4 regions of the Enterobacter sp. C3_dUdeg genome follow, and region 4 is predicted to be linked to each of the others. Evidence: predicted binding sites of a transcription regulator. Region 4 holds the regulator's gene; each other region holds the start of a gene.
What was found. Region 4 encodes LexA, which represses DNA repair genes until DNA is damaged. Its sites were predicted from a motif close to TNCTGTATGTACATACAGNA; they were not measured.

Region 1: the regulator LexA is predicted to act here: its motif matches at 2,464-2,483, upstream of umuD (translesion error-prone DNA polymerase V autoproteolytic subunit).
Region 2: the regulator LexA is predicted to act here: its motif matches at 1,273-1,292, upstream of AC27FC_RS12795 (DNA translocase FtsK 4TM domain-containing protein).
Region 3: the regulator LexA is predicted to act here: its motif matches at 1,429-1,448, upstream of dinB (DNA polymerase IV).

Annotation. Positions count from the first base shown of each region.
Region 1 covers NZ_BAAKFX010000001.1:1,209,313-1,213,630, forward strand. Annotated here, with positions in the region: gene AC27FC_RS05625 (LysR family transcriptional regulator) at 1-399, shown strand, start outside; gene AC27FC_RS05630 (hypothetical protein) at 483-752, shown strand; gene umuC (translesion error-prone DNA polymerase V subunit UmuC) at 765-2,027, opposite strand; gene umuD (translesion error-prone DNA polymerase V autoproteolytic subunit) at 2,011-2,445, opposite strand; gene AC27FC_RS05645 (hypothetical protein) at 2,733-2,933, shown strand; gene AC27FC_RS05650 (aldo/keto reductase family oxidoreductase) at 2,979-3,845, opposite strand; gene tcp (methyl-accepting chemotaxis citrate transducer) at 3,990-4,318, shown strand, end outside.
Region 2 covers NZ_BAAKFX010000004.1:151,652-155,969, reverse strand. Annotated here, with positions in the region: gene trxB (thioredoxin-disulfide reductase) at 1-195, opposite strand, end outside; gene lrp (leucine-responsive transcriptional regulator Lrp) at 740-1,234, shown strand; gene AC27FC_RS12795 (DNA translocase FtsK 4TM domain-containing protein) at 1,370-4,318, shown strand, end outside.
Region 3 covers NZ_BAAKFX010000002.1:476,949-481,266, forward strand. Annotated here, with positions in the region: gene pepD (cytosol nonspecific dipeptidase) at 1-275, shown strand, start outside; gene dinB (DNA polymerase IV) at 353-1,411, opposite strand; gene nqrM ((Na+)-NQR maturation NqrM) at 1,521-1,724, opposite strand; gene nqrF (NADH:ubiquinone reductase (Na(+)-transporting) subunit F) at 1,724-2,947, opposite strand; gene nqrE (NADH:ubiquinone reductase (Na(+)-transporting) subunit E) at 2,958-3,554, opposite strand; gene AC27FC_RS09915 (NADH:ubiquinone reductase (Na(+)-transporting) subunit D) at 3,561-4,199, opposite strand; gene AC27FC_RS09920 (Na(+)-translocating NADH-quinone reductase subunit C) at 4,192-4,318, opposite strand, start outside.
Region 4 covers NZ_BAAKFX010000010.1:70,045-74,362, forward strand. Annotated here, with positions in the region: gene dinF (MATE family efflux transporter DinF) at 1-1,337, opposite strand, end outside; gene lexA (transcriptional repressor LexA) at 1,401-2,009, opposite strand; gene AC27FC_RS18675 (diacylglycerol kinase) at 2,118-2,486, opposite strand; gene plsB (glycerol-3-phosphate 1-O-acyltransferase PlsB) at 2,641-4,318, shown strand, end outside.

The DNA.
Region 1 (4,318 bases), on a different contig from region 4:
GCGCTGTTTGCCGCTCCCGGTTTTCAGGTGGTACACGCCGTCAGCGAGCTGGCGACGCTGCCACACGTACGGTTCAGCGGTATTCCGCTGGATGCCCCCCTGCGCCTGATGTCCGACGAGGAAACGGTCGAGATCAACGTGAATACTGTTTTCCGAGCCAACACCAGCGACGCGCTGCTGCAGGCGCTGGAATCCGGCATGGGTATCGGCGGCATGCAGCGACCGCTCGTGGACAGGGCGCTGCAGGCGGGCACGCTGGTACCGGTGCTGCCCGACTGGCGGTTACCCGATCGCTTCCTCTATGCCGTCTACCCTGACGCCCGCTTTATTCCGCAGCGCGTCAGAAAGGTCGTCAGCGTAATCGAGCAGTTACTGCCTGAAATAATAAAGAAAAATTGATTATTTCCGCCGTAAATCACGTGCATTTTTTAACCGCCAGGAATAGAGTGTTTTTACCGTATCCTCCTCTTTCTGGAGCACTTATGCCGGATTACCGTTTTTTCCAAAAAGGCCCGAACCTCATTGCGATCGAGAGCGCAAACACCGATGCGGCCGCTCAGCTCATCGCTCAGGGGTTTGAAAAACAGTTTGAGGAGATTGGCGCCGCGGATGAAAAAGAGGCGCTTACCCGCCTTGCCGATATCCGTAAAAATAACGAGATCGATCGCCATAACTTCCTGGCCGGAGCGGGCCAAATGCCGTGGATTGGCGTGCTGACGGCTGCGGCAACCTGGTTGACGCAAAAGAAATAACGCAACCATCTTCTACTTCGCCACCGGCAAATCGGCGTACCGCGTCGTATAGGCCGGTGACAGCATCTCACGCTTCATCGCCCAGGATTTCTCAATACCCTGCCCGGCAAACCATATCTTCCCTTTGCCGGAATGATTCAGGCTGTCGATCGTTTCCATCAGCGCCGCGCTGTTGGCGCGCAGGCGATTATCGTCAAACAAGTTAAGCTGGGCGACGCCGCTGCTGAAAAAGTCCGCAAGCATGACCCCGGCTTTCATATAGCGATAGCCGTCGAGCCATATACGCCCCAGCGCCTCCGTGGCGGCGCGGATGATATCCCGTGAGTCATTGGTAGGCGTCATCAGGGTGACGGAAGCCTGATTGCCGTAATAAATTTCGTTATCCGCGTGCGGGCTGGTGCGCACAAACACGCTGATAAAACAACAGTATTGATGCTCGCCGCGCAGTTTTTCCGCAGCGCGTTCCGCGTAGGCGCAAATGGCCTGGTGCATCTCTTCATATTGGGTAATACGGTGTCCAAACGAACGGCTACAGATGATTTGCTGCTTGGTGGGGGTGAACTCCTCCAGATCAAGACAGGGCTCACCGCGCAGCTCGCGGGCCGTCCGCTCCAGTACCACGTTGAAATGTTTGCGGATGACCCAGGACGACGCTTCCGCCAGCTCCAGCGCCGTGGTAATGCCCATAGCGTTGAGCTTTTTCGTGATGCGCCGCCCTACGCCCCACACCTCCTCTACCGGAACCTTTTCCAGCAGCTTACGCTGCCGCTCGCGGCCTGAGAGATCGACCACGCCGCCCGTGCTGGCCCAGCGTTTCGCCGCATAGTTGGCCAGCTTTGCAAGGGTTTTGGTCGGGGCAATACCGACGCCAACGGTTAGGCCCGTATTTTTAAAGACCTCTGTGCGCATCTGGTGACCGAACGCTTCCAGCGACAGGCAGTGGCTGACCCCTGAAACGTTCACGAACGCTTCATCGATGGAGTAAATCTCTATTGCCGGGGCGAGATCGGTCAGCGTCTGCATGACCCGACTGCTGAGATCGGCATACAGCGCATAGTTCGAGCTAAAGACGTAAACTTTTGACGGATATAGCTTTTCTTTGAATTTAAAATACGGCTCACCCATTTTTATGCCGAACTGCTTTGCCTCCCGCGACAGCGAAATGATGCAGCCGTCGTTATTGGACACCACCACGATGGGTTTCCCCTGCAGATCGGGGCGGAAGACCCGCTCGCAGGAGGCGTAAAAGCTATTCACATCAACCAGCGCGAACATGTTTATGCGTTTTGAGCGTGTGGGTGACGACGCCGAAGATCTGCAGCTCCTCTTCAGACTGAAAGGTAATCGGCTGATAGCGGGCATTATGCGGCAGAAGTCTCAGAACCGGACGGGTCTGTAGCTCTTTCACCGTAAACTCACCGGCGACCGACGCCACGACGATATCCCCGTGTTCGGCATTTAACGAACGATCGACCACCAGCAGATCGCCGTCGCCGATCCCCGCCCCAATCATGGAGTCTCCACTCACCTTGATAAAATAGGTCGCACTGGGGTGTCTGACTGCCAGCCGGTTAAGATCGAGACGATCCTCCACATAATCCTGCGCCGGGCTGGGGAAACCACAGGCAACGCGTTCTAAAAACAAAGGTAATTCAATGTCTTGTTTTGGGTGATAAGAAAAGAGAGTGTCCATAATGCCTTTCTCGCCAGGTACTGTATATAAATACAGTATTACGGATTATGGACAAGGATCAAGGTCATTTCCAAAGGCGAACCCAAACGCGTTGAAGTTTGAGCGGTTTTAATTTAGCAACGTTGCCCGCCGTTAACAGGCCTGACAGCACAAGTCATATAAAAGTCATCTAGTTTATGACTTATAAAAAATAACATCACTATGCAATAACTACATGTTGACTTTTAAGTCAGATAAAAGCATATTTTACGGCACGAATTAACAAGACTTACTGGAGAATATTTTCAATGCCAGCCCGTGACTATCCAGACAAGCGTGTTGCACGCGGTCTGGCAAAGGAGGCCGATCTCAGGATGCTGAGCGCCCGCATCGATCCCGATCTGATGGAGTACATCAGAACCACCGCCTTTGAGACGCGTAAGAGCAAGCAGGAGATTGTGGCGGAAGCGTTAGCGCTTCACAGGCAGAAAAGTCAGACAGGAGCCTAAGCGCGCAAAGCCGGAAGCACCCTCCAGGCTTTGCGCGTGTCACTTTTAATCCCTCAGCGAATTCAGCGTTTCCAGTGCTTCAGGCGGCAAACGCAGCTCCCCCGCCGCGAGGTTTTGCCGCAGATGCGCTACGGAAGAGGTGCCTGGGATCAGCAGAATATTCGGGGAACGCTGCAGCAGCCATGCCAGCGCAACCTGCATTGGCGTGGCGCCCAGTGAATCCGCGACGGCCTTCAGCCCGGAAGATTGCAGTGGCGTAAAGCCTCCCAATGGGAAGAACGGCACATACGCGATCCCCTGCTGCGCCAGCAGATCCACCAGCGCGTCGTCACCCCGGTTCACAATGTTGTACATGTTCTGCACGCACACCACCGGAACCATTTTCTGGGCTTCCGCAACCTGGGTGGCCGTGACGTTGCTCAGGCCAATATGACGCACCAGCCCCTGCTGCTGTAATTCGGCCAGGGTGGAGAGCGGTTCAGCAATTGACCCTTCCGCCGGCCCGTGCGCGCTAAACATGATTCTGAGATTCACCACGTCCAGCACGTCCAGCTGCAGATTACGCAGGTTGTCATGCACCGCCTGGGTCAGTTCCTGCGCGGAAAAGGCCGGTAGCCAGGCACCTTTGTCGTTGCGACGGGCGCCAATCTTGGTGACGAGCGTTAGATCGTCCCGATAAGGGTGAAGCGCCTCACGGATCAGCTGGTTAGTGACATGAGGACCATAAAAATCACTGGTATCAATGTGGTTCACCCCCGCCGCCGCCGCTTCGCGCAGCACGTCCAGCGCGGCCTGCTTATCCTTCGGTGGACCAAAGACGCCCGGCCCGGCGAGCTGCATCGCACCGTAGCCCAGTCGTTTTACCGTCCGCGTCCCGAGCGCGTACGTCCCGCTTTTATCAATGCTGCTCATGTTAACCTTCCTCATAAAAATGATCCGGATTTACAACAGGTTCCTCACCGGAGCCCTTAGTTAAGCGCGAGTTAAATTAAAGTTTAAATTCTATACGACGATAGTATTGGTGTACCTCTGCATCCTTTCTAACGGACGACCGCTATGCTGAAAAATTTGCACGTGATTACCGGTATTATCTTTGCCCTCACCATATTCTGTCTGTTGCAAGTTGTCACGGGAGGGTTGTTCTACTCTGCCGTCAGCAACGATCGCCATAACTTCCAGAATTCCGGCGTGCTCAATGCCCAGCAGGAAAGCCTGAGCGACAGCGTGAACACGCTGGTGAAAACGCGCGTCACCGTCACCCGGGTGGCGATCCGCTACCTGAAAAACCAGCGCGATCCGGCTTCCCTTGCGGCGATCAATAAACTGCTTGGCACCGCAGCCGACTCGCTGGCAAAAGCCGAAACCTATAACAAAGAGTGGCAGAA
Region 2 (4,318 bases), on a different contig from region 4:
CAGCAGCGGCCCGGTCAGGTCGTTCGGGTCCCCTGGCCAGTTTTCCACTTCGGTGGTGGTGGTCAGCTGACCGCCTTTTTCCATGCCGGTGATGAGTACCGGGTGCAGGTTAGCGCGTGCAGCATAGACCGCTGCGGTATATCCCGCAGGTCCAGAACCAAGGATTAGCAGCTTACTGTGTTTGGCCGTGCCCATGAGATCCCCATTGTTGTTGGCAGACATTTGGCTGGATTGTAGGGAATTTGTTGTCGTAAAAAAAGAGCGCAGCAATTTTGATATCAATCTGTGTAATAGCCACGAGCGATGAATGAGGCGCTATAACATCACGCTTTCGCCTGAAAACCGGTCGTTTGTAAGGCAATAAAATGAGGATTAATACCCTGCCGTAATGAATATCCGGCATGTTGTACTAAAAAACGATGTTTTGCTTTGACAATCCCCTGCGCTTTTGCGAAAACATTCAAGGAAGAAAAAAAACCGCGTTAACCGTATGCCGCATAGGCATGCACGTAAATGCCATTTTTACCGTGTCAGTGAAATCTACGCATGGCGTGGACAGACGCCATACGTGATGTCGGTGACTGCCTTAGGGCAACGGTCTTCTTACCAACAGAACCCGAATCCGCATCGCGTCTAATACAAAACCAGGCGATGTGATGACTAACGGGTACAGGCTCTGAACAGTGATGTGCACAGGGTCCAGGCAGGAGTAGGGAAGGAATACAGAGAGACAATAATAATGGTAGATAGCAAGAAGCGCCCTGGCAAAGATCTCGACCGTATCGATCGTAACATTCTTAATGAATTGCAAAAGGATGGGCGTATTTCCAACGTCGAGCTTTCAAAACGTGTGGGACTTTCCCCGACGCCGTGCCTTGAGCGTGTGCGCCGACTGGAAAGACAGGGTTTCATTCAGGGCTATACTGCTCTGCTGAACCCGCATTATCTGGATGCCTCACTTCTGGTATTTGTTGAGATTACTCTGAATCGTGGTGCGCCGGATGTGTTTGAGCAATTTAACGCCGCTGTACAAAAACTTGAAGAAATTCAAGAGTGTCATCTGGTGTCCGGTGATTTCGACTACCTGTTGAAAACCCGTGTGCCTGATATGTCCGCCTACCGTAAGCTGCTGGGGGAAACCCTGCTGCGTCTGCCAGGCGTGAACGACACCCGTACGTATGTGGTGATGGAAGAGGTCAAACAGAGCAATCGTCTGGTTATTAAGACGCGCTAACACGGAACAGGTGCAAAATCAGCGTAGTTTGATTACACTCCTGTTAATCCATACAGCAACAGTGCCGGGGAGTCCCGGCGCTGTTGTCCGTTTTAGCAAAAAGGCAGGATATGCCTGATACCTGGAGAGCCTTTTTTGAGCCAGGAATACACTGAAGACAAAGAAGTCACACTATCGAAGCTAAGCAGCGGACGTCGTCTCCTCGAGGCTTTGCTGATTGTTATTGCCCTTTTTGCCGTCTGGCTGATGGCAGCCTTACTCAGTTTCAACCCCTCAGATCCCAGCTGGTCACAAACTGCATGGCATGAGCCTATCCATAATTTAGGCGGTGTCCCCGGTGCCTGGCTTGCGGACACGCTGTTCTTCATTTTCGGTGTGATGGCCTACACCCTTCCCGTCATTATCATTGGCGGATGCTGGTTTGCGTGGCGTCATCGTCAGAACGATGATTACATCGACTATTTTGCCGTGTCGCTGCGCCTGATTGGCGCGCTGGCGCTGATCCTCACCTCGTGCGGGCTGGCGGCAATCAATGCGGATGATATCTGGTACTTCGCCTCTGGCGGAGTGATCGGCAGTTTACTCAGTTCTGCGCTGCAGCCGATGCTGCACAGCAGCGGCGGCACGCTGGCGCTGCTGTGCATCTGGGCGGCCGGGCTGACGCTGTTTACCGGCTGGTCCTGGGTGAGCATTGCTGAGAAGATCGGAAGTTTTATCCTCACCATTCTGACTTTCGCCAGCAACCGTACCCGCCGTGACGATACGTGGGTTGATGAAGACGAATACGAAGATGAAGAGGAAGATGACGCGCCTGTGCAGCGTCGCGAGTCTCGTCGTGCGCGTATTTTGCGCGGCGCGCTGGCGCGTCGCCAGCGTGTTGCTGAAAAATTTGCCAATCCGCTGGGTCGTAAAACCGATGCGGCGCTCTTCTCCGGTAAGCGCATGGATGAAGACGAGCAGGTGGCGTATCGCGCTGCGGGTGTCGCCGTCGATCCTGACGATGTGCTCTTCTCCGGCAGCCGGGCCACTCCGGGTGACTTCGACGAATACGATCCGCTGTTAAATGGCCATTCGGTTACCGAGCCGGTTGCAGCCGCCGCAGCCGCGACGACCGCTGCGCAGGCGTATGCCGCGCCTGTCGGGGCCGTGACGCCATCCGCGCCGGTTTCGCCGCCGGAATCCGTTATTCAGCAGCCTCAGGTTGACTGGCAGACTGCGCCAGGCGTTCACACGCCGGAGCCGGTTATCGCGCCTGAACCTGAAAGCTACATCCCTGTGCAGCAGGAGCAGTGGCAGCAGCCATATCAGCCGCCGCAGCCTGCATATGAACCGCAAGAGTCCCCGCACTATGAACAGCCTGTGGCCCAACCTTATCAGGAGTATGTGCCTGAACCGGTTGAACCTGTGCAGCCTTATGTAGAGCCGCAGCCTGAACCTGAAATCGTGGAAGAGGTAAAACCCTCTCGTCCGCCGATGTACTATTTTGAAGAAGTTGAAGAGCGTCGCGCGCGTGAACGCGAGCAGCTGGCGGCCTGGTACCAGCCTGTGCCTGAACCGGTGCAGGAGCCGGTGACGAAAGCGCCTTCTGTTTCCGTTCCACCGATCGACCCGACGCCTGCAGTCGCACCCGTAGCGGAAAGCGTGAAGCAGGCTACCGCGGCCGCTGCCGTGGCTGCACCTGTTTTTAGCCTGGCAACCAGTGGCGCGCCACGTCCTCAGGTGAAGGAGGGGATTGGTCCGCAACTGCCTCGCCCTAACCGCGTTCGCGTTCCAACCCGCCGTGAGCTTGCCTCTTATGGCATCAAGCTGCCTTCCCAGCGTATGGCGGAAGAGAAAGCGCGCGAGCCTGAGTACGAAGATGACGCCGATGAAATGCAGCAGGACGAGCTGGCCCGTCAGTTCGCCGCGCAGCAGAATCAACGCTACGGTGATGAATACCAGCACGATGAACCGGTGCTGGAAGACGAAGATGACGCGGCTGAAGCAGAACTGGCACGCCAGTTCGCCGCCACCCAGCAGCAGCGCTATTCCGGTGAACAACCGGCTGGTGCAAATCCGTTCTCGCTGTCTGATTTTGAATTCTCGCCGATGAAGGATTTGGTGGATGATGGCCCTAGCGAGCCTTTATTTACCCCGAGCGTGATGCCGGAAGCTGAGCCTGTGCGCCAGCAGCCAGCACCACAGGCCTATGCGCAGCCGCAGCAGCCTGTTCAACAGCCGTATGCGCAGCCGCATCAATCTGTTCAGCAACCGCAGCAGCCACCACAGCCGTCGCAGTTCCAGCAGCCTGCGCCTCAGCCGCAGGAAAGTCTGATTCACCCGCTGCTGATGCGTAACGGTGACAGCCGTCCGCTGCAGCGTCCAAGCACGCCGCTGCCGTCTCTGGATCTGTTAACGCCGCCGCCGTCAGAAGTGGAGCCGGTCGATACTTTCGCGCTGGAGCAGATGGCGCGTCTGGTTGAAGCGCGTCTGGCTGACTTCCGCATCAAAGCGGACGTGGTGAACTACTCGCCGGGTCCTGTGATCACCCGTTTTGAACTGAACCTGGCGCCCGGCGTTAAAGCCGCGCGTATTTCCAACCTGTCCCGCGACCTGGCGCGTTCTCTCTCGACCGTGGCGGTACGTGTGGTGGAAGTAATACCGGGCAAACCGTACGTTGGCCTTGAGCTGCCGAACAAGAAACGTCAGACCGTCTACCTGCGTGAAGTGCTGGATAACACCAAATTCCGCGATAACCCGTCCCCGCTGACCGTGGTGCTGGGTAAAGATATCGCTGGCGATCCGGTAGTCGCGGATCTCGCCAAAATGCCTCACCTGCTGGTAGCGGGTACCACCGGTTCCGGTAAGTCTGTCGGTGTGAACGCCATGATCCTCAGCATGCTCTATAAAGCGCAGCCGGAAGATGTGCGTTTCATTATGATCGACCCGAAAATGCTCGAACTGTCGGTCTACGAAGGCATCCCGCATCTGCTGACCGAAGTGGTCACCGATATGAAGGACGCCGCCAACGCCCTGCGCTGGAGCGTCAACGAGATGGAACGCCGCTACAAGCTGATGTCTGCGTTGGGCGTGCGTAACCTGGCC
Region 3 (4,318 bases), on a different contig from region 4:
GCTACCCGGGCTGGCAGCCGGATGCAAGTTCTCCGGTGATGGCGCTGGTGCGTGAAACCTATCAGCGTCTGTTCAACAGCACGCCGAACATTCAGGTGATCCACGCCGGTCTGGAATGTGGTCTGTTCAAGAAACCGTATCCGGACATGGACATGGTGTCCATCGGGCCAACCATTACCGGTCCGCACTCGCCGGATGAGCAGGTCCATATCGAAAGCGTCGGTCACTACTGGACGCTGCTGACTGAGCTGCTGAAAGCGATCCCCGTTAAGTAATACCCTCACTCCAGCCCTCTCCCACAGGGAGAGGGTGAAAAACGTAGGCCCGGTAAGCGTAGCGCCACCGGGCTTTTTTACAACCCCAGAACCAGCTGGCGCTCTAGCTGCGGATCCAGCAGCGTAACGTGCAACCCCACCAGCCTCACCCCTCGTCCGCCCCGGCGCTCTTCCCATGCCTTTTTCGCCGTCGCGATAAGATCGTCTTTATTCAGACGCGGCCAGACGTGTTCCTGCGTGGTCTGCTGGAAGTCGTTGAATTTAAGCTTGATGCCCTGACGGGCAATGAGCAGATCCGGCTTCACCTTGCTTAAGCGTCGTTCCAGCTCCGGGTAAAGCTGTTCCGTGATAATGGTTTCGCATTCGGACCAGTCATGAATATCTTCAATGAGGGTGCGCTCAACGCCGACGGATTTCCGCAGCCGCTCGCTGTTCACATCGCGATCGTCAATTCCCTGGCTGCGCTCCCACAGCACGCGGCCAAACTTCCCGAAGCGCTTGAGCAGCATAGCGAGATCGCTTCGCTGCACGTCTTCGCAGGTCCGTAGCCCCATGCTTTCCAGCTTTGCGGCGGAGACTTTTCCCACGCCGGGTATTTTGCCGAGCGGCAGCGTTTTCAAAAACGCCGGCACCTCGTCAGGCGTGATGACGTATTGACCGTTGGGCTTATTTAAATCGGAGGCAATTTTGGCGAGGAATTTAACGGGCGCGACGCCCGCCGATGCCGTCAGATTCAGCTCGTTGAAAATCCTCTGGCGGATCTCCTGCGCCATCAGCGTGGCGGAGCCGTGGCAGTGCACGCTGTCGGTCACATCCAGATAGGCTTCGTCCAGCGACAGCGGCTCTATCAGAGAGGTATAGCGGGAGAAGATTTCCCGAATATGGAGGGAAGCCTCTTTATAGGCTTCAAACCGGCCGGGCAGAAGCGTGAGATGAGGGCAAAGCTTTAAGGCCATCGCCGTCGGCATCGCGCTGCGCACGCCAAATTTGCGCGCAGGATAATTGGCGGTGCTGATGACACCACGCTGAACGCGGCTGCCGCCAATGGCGATGGGAATATCCCGCAGCGCCGGGTTGTCACGCATCTCCACTGCGGCAAAAAAGCAGTCCATATCGACATGGATTATTTTGCGCATAGTAAGCCCTCACTCATCACTGGATAAGTATACAGTAAACAAATGAGGATTGAGAAGCAGATGTGATAACGCCGGGTGGCGGCTTTGCCTTACCCGGCCTACAAAAAAATTAAATAATGCGCTGCTGTTCGAGGGCCATCCTTTTCTTCCGCGCATCGCACGGTTCCGGACAGTCGCAAACCTTTTCCATCCCAATAGAGGAAATACCGCCGCAGCTGCCCTGAATGCTTTTCCGCTTAACGATCCAGCCTAACGACATGCCGAAGACGACAAGCACAAAAACCACAAAGGTTGCCAGAAACGTCAGCATCATCAGCCTCCAAAGTCATCGAGCATGATGTTCTCATCTTCGACACCGAGATCTTTCAGCATCTTAATCACGGCGGCGTTCATCATCGGCGGACCACACATATAGAACTCGCAGTCCTCAGGCGCTGGGTGCTGTTTGAGGTAGTTTTCATACAGCACGTTGTGGATGAACCCCGTATAGCCCGTCCAGTTATCTTCCGGCTGCGGATCGGAAAGCGCCACATGGAAGGTAAAGTTCGGGTTTTCACGCGCCAGCTGTTCAAACTCATCTTCATAGAACATCTCGCGCAGCGAGCGCGCCCCGTACCAGAAGCTGATCTTACGCTGGCTCCCCAGCCGCTTGAGCTGGTCAAAGATGTGCGAGCGCATCGGGGCCATACCGGCACCGCCGCCGATAAACACCATTTCCGCGTCGGTATCTTTCGCGAAGAACTCCCCGAACGGGCCGGAGATCGTCACCTTATCGCCAGGCTTCAGAGACCAGATGTATGACGACATGACGCCCGGCGGTGCATCCGGCACATTCGGTGGCGGCGTGGCGATACGCACGTTGAGCATGATGATGCCCTTCTCTTCCGGGTAGTTGGCCATCGAGTAGGCGCGCAGCGTCGGCTCTTTCACCTCAGATACAAAGCGGAAGAGATTGAATTTGTCCCAGTCGGCGCGGTACTCATGCGGAACGTCAAAGTCCGCATAGGCCACAGCGTGCTCCGGGCACTCAATCTGAATGTATCCTCCGGCGCGGAACGGGACATGCTCGCCTTCCGGCACCCGCAGCTTCAGCTCTTTAATAAAGGTGGCTTTGTTATCATTAGAGATAACCTCGCACTCCCATTTTTTGACGCCGAAGATCTCTTCCGGCAGCTCAATCTTCATGTTCTGACGTACCGCGACCTGGCAGGCCAGACGACAGCCCTCTTTTGCCTCACGCTTTGTGATATGCGCCAGTTCGGTTGGCAGAATATCGCCGCCGCCCTCTTTTACCGTCACGCGGCACTGCCCGCAGGAACCGCCGCCGCCGCAGGCTGAGGAGACAAAAATGCCGTTACCGGAGAGCGTGTTGAGCAGCTTGTCTCCGGCCGGCGTGCGGATCTGATTCTGCGGCTCGTCGTTAATATCAATGACCACGTCGCCGGAATTCACCAGCTTCGCGCGCGCCGCCAGAATAAGCCCTGACAGCACCAGTACAATCAGCGTGAACATCACCACGCCAAGGATAATTTCCATCTGTTTGCCCTTATAGCTGCACACCGGAGAAGGACATAAAGCCCAGCGCCATCAGCCCGGTGGTGATAAAGGTGATCCCCAGGCCACGCAGACCAGCAGGCACGTTGGCATATTTCATTTTCTCGCGGATCCCCGCCATGGTGACAATCGCCAGCATCCAGCCGATGCCGGAACCAAAACCGTACACCACGGATTCGCTGAAGTTGTAATCACGCTGCACCATAAACGAGACGCCACCGAAGATGGCGCAGTTCACCGCGATCAGCGGCAGGAAGATCCCCAGCGCGTTGTAGAGCGACGGGAAATACTTATCGAGGATCATCTCGAGGATTTGCACCAGCGCCGCGATCACCCCGATAAAGGTGATGAAGTTCAGGAAGCTGAGATCAACCCCTTCCACCAGCGCGCCGTCCCGCAGCACAAAGTTGTACACCAGATTGTTGATCGGTACAGATAAGCCGAGCACCACGGTGACCGCGATACCGAGACCAAATGCCGTCGACACTTTTTTGGAAACCGCAAGGAACGTACACATGCCGAGGAAAAACGCGAGCGCCATGTTTTCAACAAACACCGCCCGCACAAACAAACTCAGGTAATGAGCCATCGTCGGTTACTCCTTTTCCTGCTGTTCTGGCTTCAGCGTACGAATCAGCCAGATCAACAAACCGATAATGAAAAATGCGCTAGGGGCCAGCAGGAACAGGCCGTTTGGCAGATACCAGCCGCCGTTCTGCACCGTGTCCAGCACCGTGATGCCAAACAGCTTGCCGCTGCCAATCAGCTCGCGCAGGAACCCCACGGTCAGCAGGATCACGCCGTAGCCCAGGCCGTTGCCGATGCCGTCCATAAAGCTCGCCAGCGGCGGCATTTTCATGGCGTAGGCTTCCGCACGCCCCATGACGATACAGTTGGTTATAATCAGCCCGACAAACACCGAGAGCTGTTTGGAGGTTTCATAGGCAAAGGCGCGCAGCAGCTGATCGACTACGATCACCAGCGAGGCGATGATCGCCATCTGTACGATGATCCTCACGCTGTTGGGGATGTGGTGGCGGATCATCGAGATAAACATGCTGGAGAACGCCGTGACCAGCGTGACCGCCAGCGTCATCACGACTGCCGTTTCCAGCTTGGTCGTCACCGCCAGAGCAGAACAGACACCCAGCACCTGGAGCGTGATCGGGTTATTGGCTAACAGTGGGCCAACGAGCACCTTTTTAACTTCTTTCAGTTCACCGGTATCAGCCATTGTTCAGCGCTCCTTCACGTACGTTTTTCAGGAAAGGACCAAAGCCCAGCTCGCCCATCCAGAAATCAAAACTGTGCTGCACGCCTTTTGAGGTGAGCGTGGCGCCGGAAAGCCCGTCA
Region 4 (4,318 bases):
CACGATATATCGTGACGTGAAGGGAACCAGGTATCGTTTTGCCAGTGGCGGTGCCAGATAAAAGCCAGCGATATCCCTCGCAGCGAGAGGAAAACGGCCAGGGCCAGCCACAAACCGTGATTACCCAGCCAGGGAAGCGTCAGCAGCGTCAGACCAAACCCGGCCGCCGCGACCGCCATGCTGTTACGCATTTCCGCTCCGCGCGTCGCACCAATGAACATGCCGTCCAGCAGATAACACCAGACGCCGACCACCGGTAAGATGACTTGCCAGATGAGATAGTGACTCGCCAGCTCGCGCAGCGCAGGAAGAGACGTAAGCAACGCGACAATTTGCTCACCAAAGCAGGCGTAAACCAGGCCAAACGCCAGCGCCACCAGCCCAGACTGGCGGCAGGCTGCCCGCCAGACGTCCCTAAGCTGCTCGCTTTCGCGCGCCCCGTACGCCTGCCCGGAATGCGCTTCTACCGCATAGGCAAATCCGTCCAGCGCGTAGGCGGTAAAGGTCAGCAGCGTCATCAATACCGCGTTGACCGCGACGATTTCTGGCCCCAGTCGGACCCCGAAAACCGTCAGCGCGCCGAAGCAGAGCTGAAGCAGCAGCGAGCGCAGCATGATGTCACGATTGAGCGCCAGCAGCCTACGGATATTGCCGCGCCATGCGGTTTTGAGCAGCGCCAGGGAGATCCCGCGCATCGCCAGCACGCGCCAGACCATCCACAGACCGATAATCAAGGTTCCGTATTCGGCAATCGCCGTCGCCAGCGCCGCGCCCTGCACGTTCATATTCAGGCCCATTACCAGCCAGACATCCAGCACAATGTTGAGAAGGTTGCCTACCACCAGCAAAATCACTGGCGCACGGGCGTACTGAACGCCCAGTAGCCACCCCAGCAGAACCAGGTTTGCCAGCGAGGCGGGCGCGCTGAGCCAGCGAATTTCAAGGAAACGTCGCGCCTGCGCCAGTACCGCCTCGCTGCCGCCAACAACATGGAGCGCAAGGTCGATCAGGGGCGTACGTAATAAAACGATTAACACTCCCGCGCCAAGCGCAAGGATCAGCGGCTGGACCAGCGCGCGCGCCAGACGCAGCGGATCTTTTGCACCATAAGCCTGTGCCGTGAGTCCGGTGGTGCTCATGCGCAAAAAGAGCAGCAGCATAAACAGGAAGCTGGTTGCCGTTGCGCCAATCGCCACGCCGCCAAGATAAACAGGCGAATCAAGATGACCAATAACGGCAGTATCGACCAGCCCCAGCAAGGGCACGGTGATATTGGAAAAAATCATCGGCAGAGCGAGACGCCACAATGCCTTATCTGATTCCGTCAGCAGTGACATGAAAAATACCGGGAGTGGAGAATGAAGCAGGCTACAGCGGCGCCATAGCCTGTCAGGAAGAGATTACAGCCATTCACCGTTGCGAATGACCCCAACCGCCAGTCCTTCGATAGAGAAGTTGTGTTCGCGGAGATCGACCACAATCGGGGAGAACTCGTTGTTTTCAGGCAGCAGCTGAACGGTGTTACCCTGTTTTTTCAGACGCTTGACGGTAACTTCATCATCAATGCGCGCGACAACTACCTGGCCGTTACGCACATCCTGCGTTTTGTGCACCGCAAGCAGATCGCCATCAAGAATACCGATGTCTTTCATCGACATACCGCTAACGCGCAGCAGGAAATCTGCGCTCGGTTTGAACATGCCAGGATCGACCTGGTAGTGGCCTTCAATATGTTGCTGTGCCAGTAAAGGCTCACCGGCGGCAACACGGCCTATCAGCGGAATGCCCGTCTCTTCTTCCACCAGCAGGCGGATACCGCGTGACGCGCCTGAAACAATCTCAATCACGCCTTTACGCGCCAGCGCTTTCAGGTGTTCTTCGGCAGCATTCGGAGAACGGAAGCCCAGACGCTGCGCGATTTCCGCACGCGTGGGTGGCATACCCGTCTGGCCGATATGATCCCGGATGAGATCAAACACCTCTTGCTGCCTGGTCGTTAACGCTTTCATTCCGCCCCCTGGGTGTATATACAGTTATGCTGTGAGTATATACAGTCAAAGGCGATTTTGGAACCAAAAACTGCACAAAAAACCAGGGACTTAATTATTCCTCGAGGCTCATCGGAAATGTGACCAAAGCAGCGTGACCCAGGTGATAACGGCAGTGATAATCGCCAGCAACACGGCAGCAGAGCCCATGTCTTTTGCGCGGCCAGAAAGCTCGTGGAAATCTGAACCAATGCGATCAACAACGGCTTCAATAGCGCTATTAAGAATTTCCACTATCATCACCAGAAGCACGGAACCGATTAGAAGTACGCGGGTAATAGCATCAACATCAAGGAAACAGGCGATGATCACCGCGATGATAGCGGCGACGCCCTCCTGGCGAAAGGCGGCTTCGTTGATCCACGCGGCACGGAAACCTTTCCATGAATAGCCGGCGGCTTTGATGATACGCGTTAACCCAGTGGTATTATTGGCCATTAAAAGAACCTTTTATGAAAAAAAGCGTCAGTAACAGGAACTGTAGCGCGTTTCGCTACAGCCTGAAGTATGACGGGTAACAACAGAAATTTTGCGCGCTTTCTGTTATCCTTGCGCCGCAATTGCATTATTAACCAGAGGCTTTACATCGTTTATGTCCGGCTGGCCACGAATTTACTACAAATTACTTAATTTACCATTAAGCATCCTGGTAAAAAGCAAGTCTATCCCAGCAGAACCCGCGCTGGAATTGGGGCTCGATACCTCGCGTCCTATTATGTACGTTTTGCCTTATAACTCGAAGGCAGACTTACTGACGCTTCGCGCCCAGTGTCTGGCGCATGACTTACCGGACCCGCTTGAACCGCTTGAAGTTGACGGTACGCTGCTGCCGCGCTACGTGTTCATTCACGGTGGACCGCGCGTGTTTACCTACTACACGCCAAAAGAAGAGTCCATCAAGCTGTTCCACGACTATCTTGACCTGCACCGCAGCAACCCCGATCTGGATGTGCAGATGGTGCCGGTATCGGTGATGTTTGGTCGTCGTCCGGGCCGTGAAAAAGGTGAAGAGAATCCGCCGCTGCGCATGCTTAACGGCATCCAGAAGTTCTTCGCGGTCTCCTGGCTGGGACGCGACAGCTTTGTGCGTTTCTCCCCTTCCGTTTCGCTGCGTCGTATGGCGGACGAGCACGGTACCGACAAGATCATCGCGCAAAAACTGGCGCGCGTGGCGCGTATGCACTTCGCCCGCCAGCGCCTCGCTGCCGTAGGACCGCGTCTCCCGGCGCGTCAGGATCTGTTCAACAAGCTGCTGGCCTCCAAAGCGATTGCCCGCGCCGTTGAAGACGAAGCGCGCAGCAAGAAAATATCGCATGAGAAAGCCCAGCAGAACGCCATTGCGCTGATGGAAGAGATTGCAGCGAACTTCTCTTACGAGATGATTCGCCTGTCCGATCGTATTCTCGGCTTTACCTGGAACCGCCTGTATCAGGGCATCAACGTTCATAATGCTGAACGTGTGCGTCAGCTGGCGCACGATGGCCATGAGATTGTCTATGTTCCCTGCCACCGCAGCCACATGGACTACCTGCTTCTTTCCTACGTGCTCTATCACCAGGGGCTGGTACCGCCGCACATTGCTGCCGGTATCAACCTGAATTTCTGGCCAGCAGGTCCGATTTTCCGCCGCCTGGGCGCGTTCTTTATCCGTCGCACCTTCAAGGGCAACAAGCTCTACTCCACCGTGTTCCGCGAGTATCTGGGCGAGCTGTTCAGCCGCGGCTATTCCGTGGAGTACTTCGTGGAAGGCGGTCGTTCCCGTACCGGACGTCTGCTCGATCCGAAGACCGGCACGCTGTCGATGACCATTCAGGCGATGCTGCGCGGAGGAACCCGTCCAATCACGCTGGTGCCAATCTACATTGGCTATGAGCACGTGATGGAAGTGGGCACGTACGCCAAAGAGCTGCGCGGTGCGACCAAAGAGAAAGAGAGCCTGCCGCAGATGCTGCGCGGTTTGAGCAAGCTACGCAACCTCGGTCAGGGCTACGTGAACTTCGGCGAACCCATGCCGCTGATGACGTATCTGAACCATCACGTTCCCGAGTGGCGCGAGTCCATCGATCCTATCGAAGCGATTCGTCCGGCCTGGCTGACGCCAACGGTCAACGGCATCGCGTCCGAGCTGATGGTGCGTATTAACAACGCCGGTGCGGCTAACGCCATGAACCTGTGCTGTACGGCGCTTCTGGCTTCGCGTCAGCGCTCGCTGACCCGCGAACAGCTCACGGAGCAGCTGGATTGCTATCTGGACATGATGCGCAACGTGC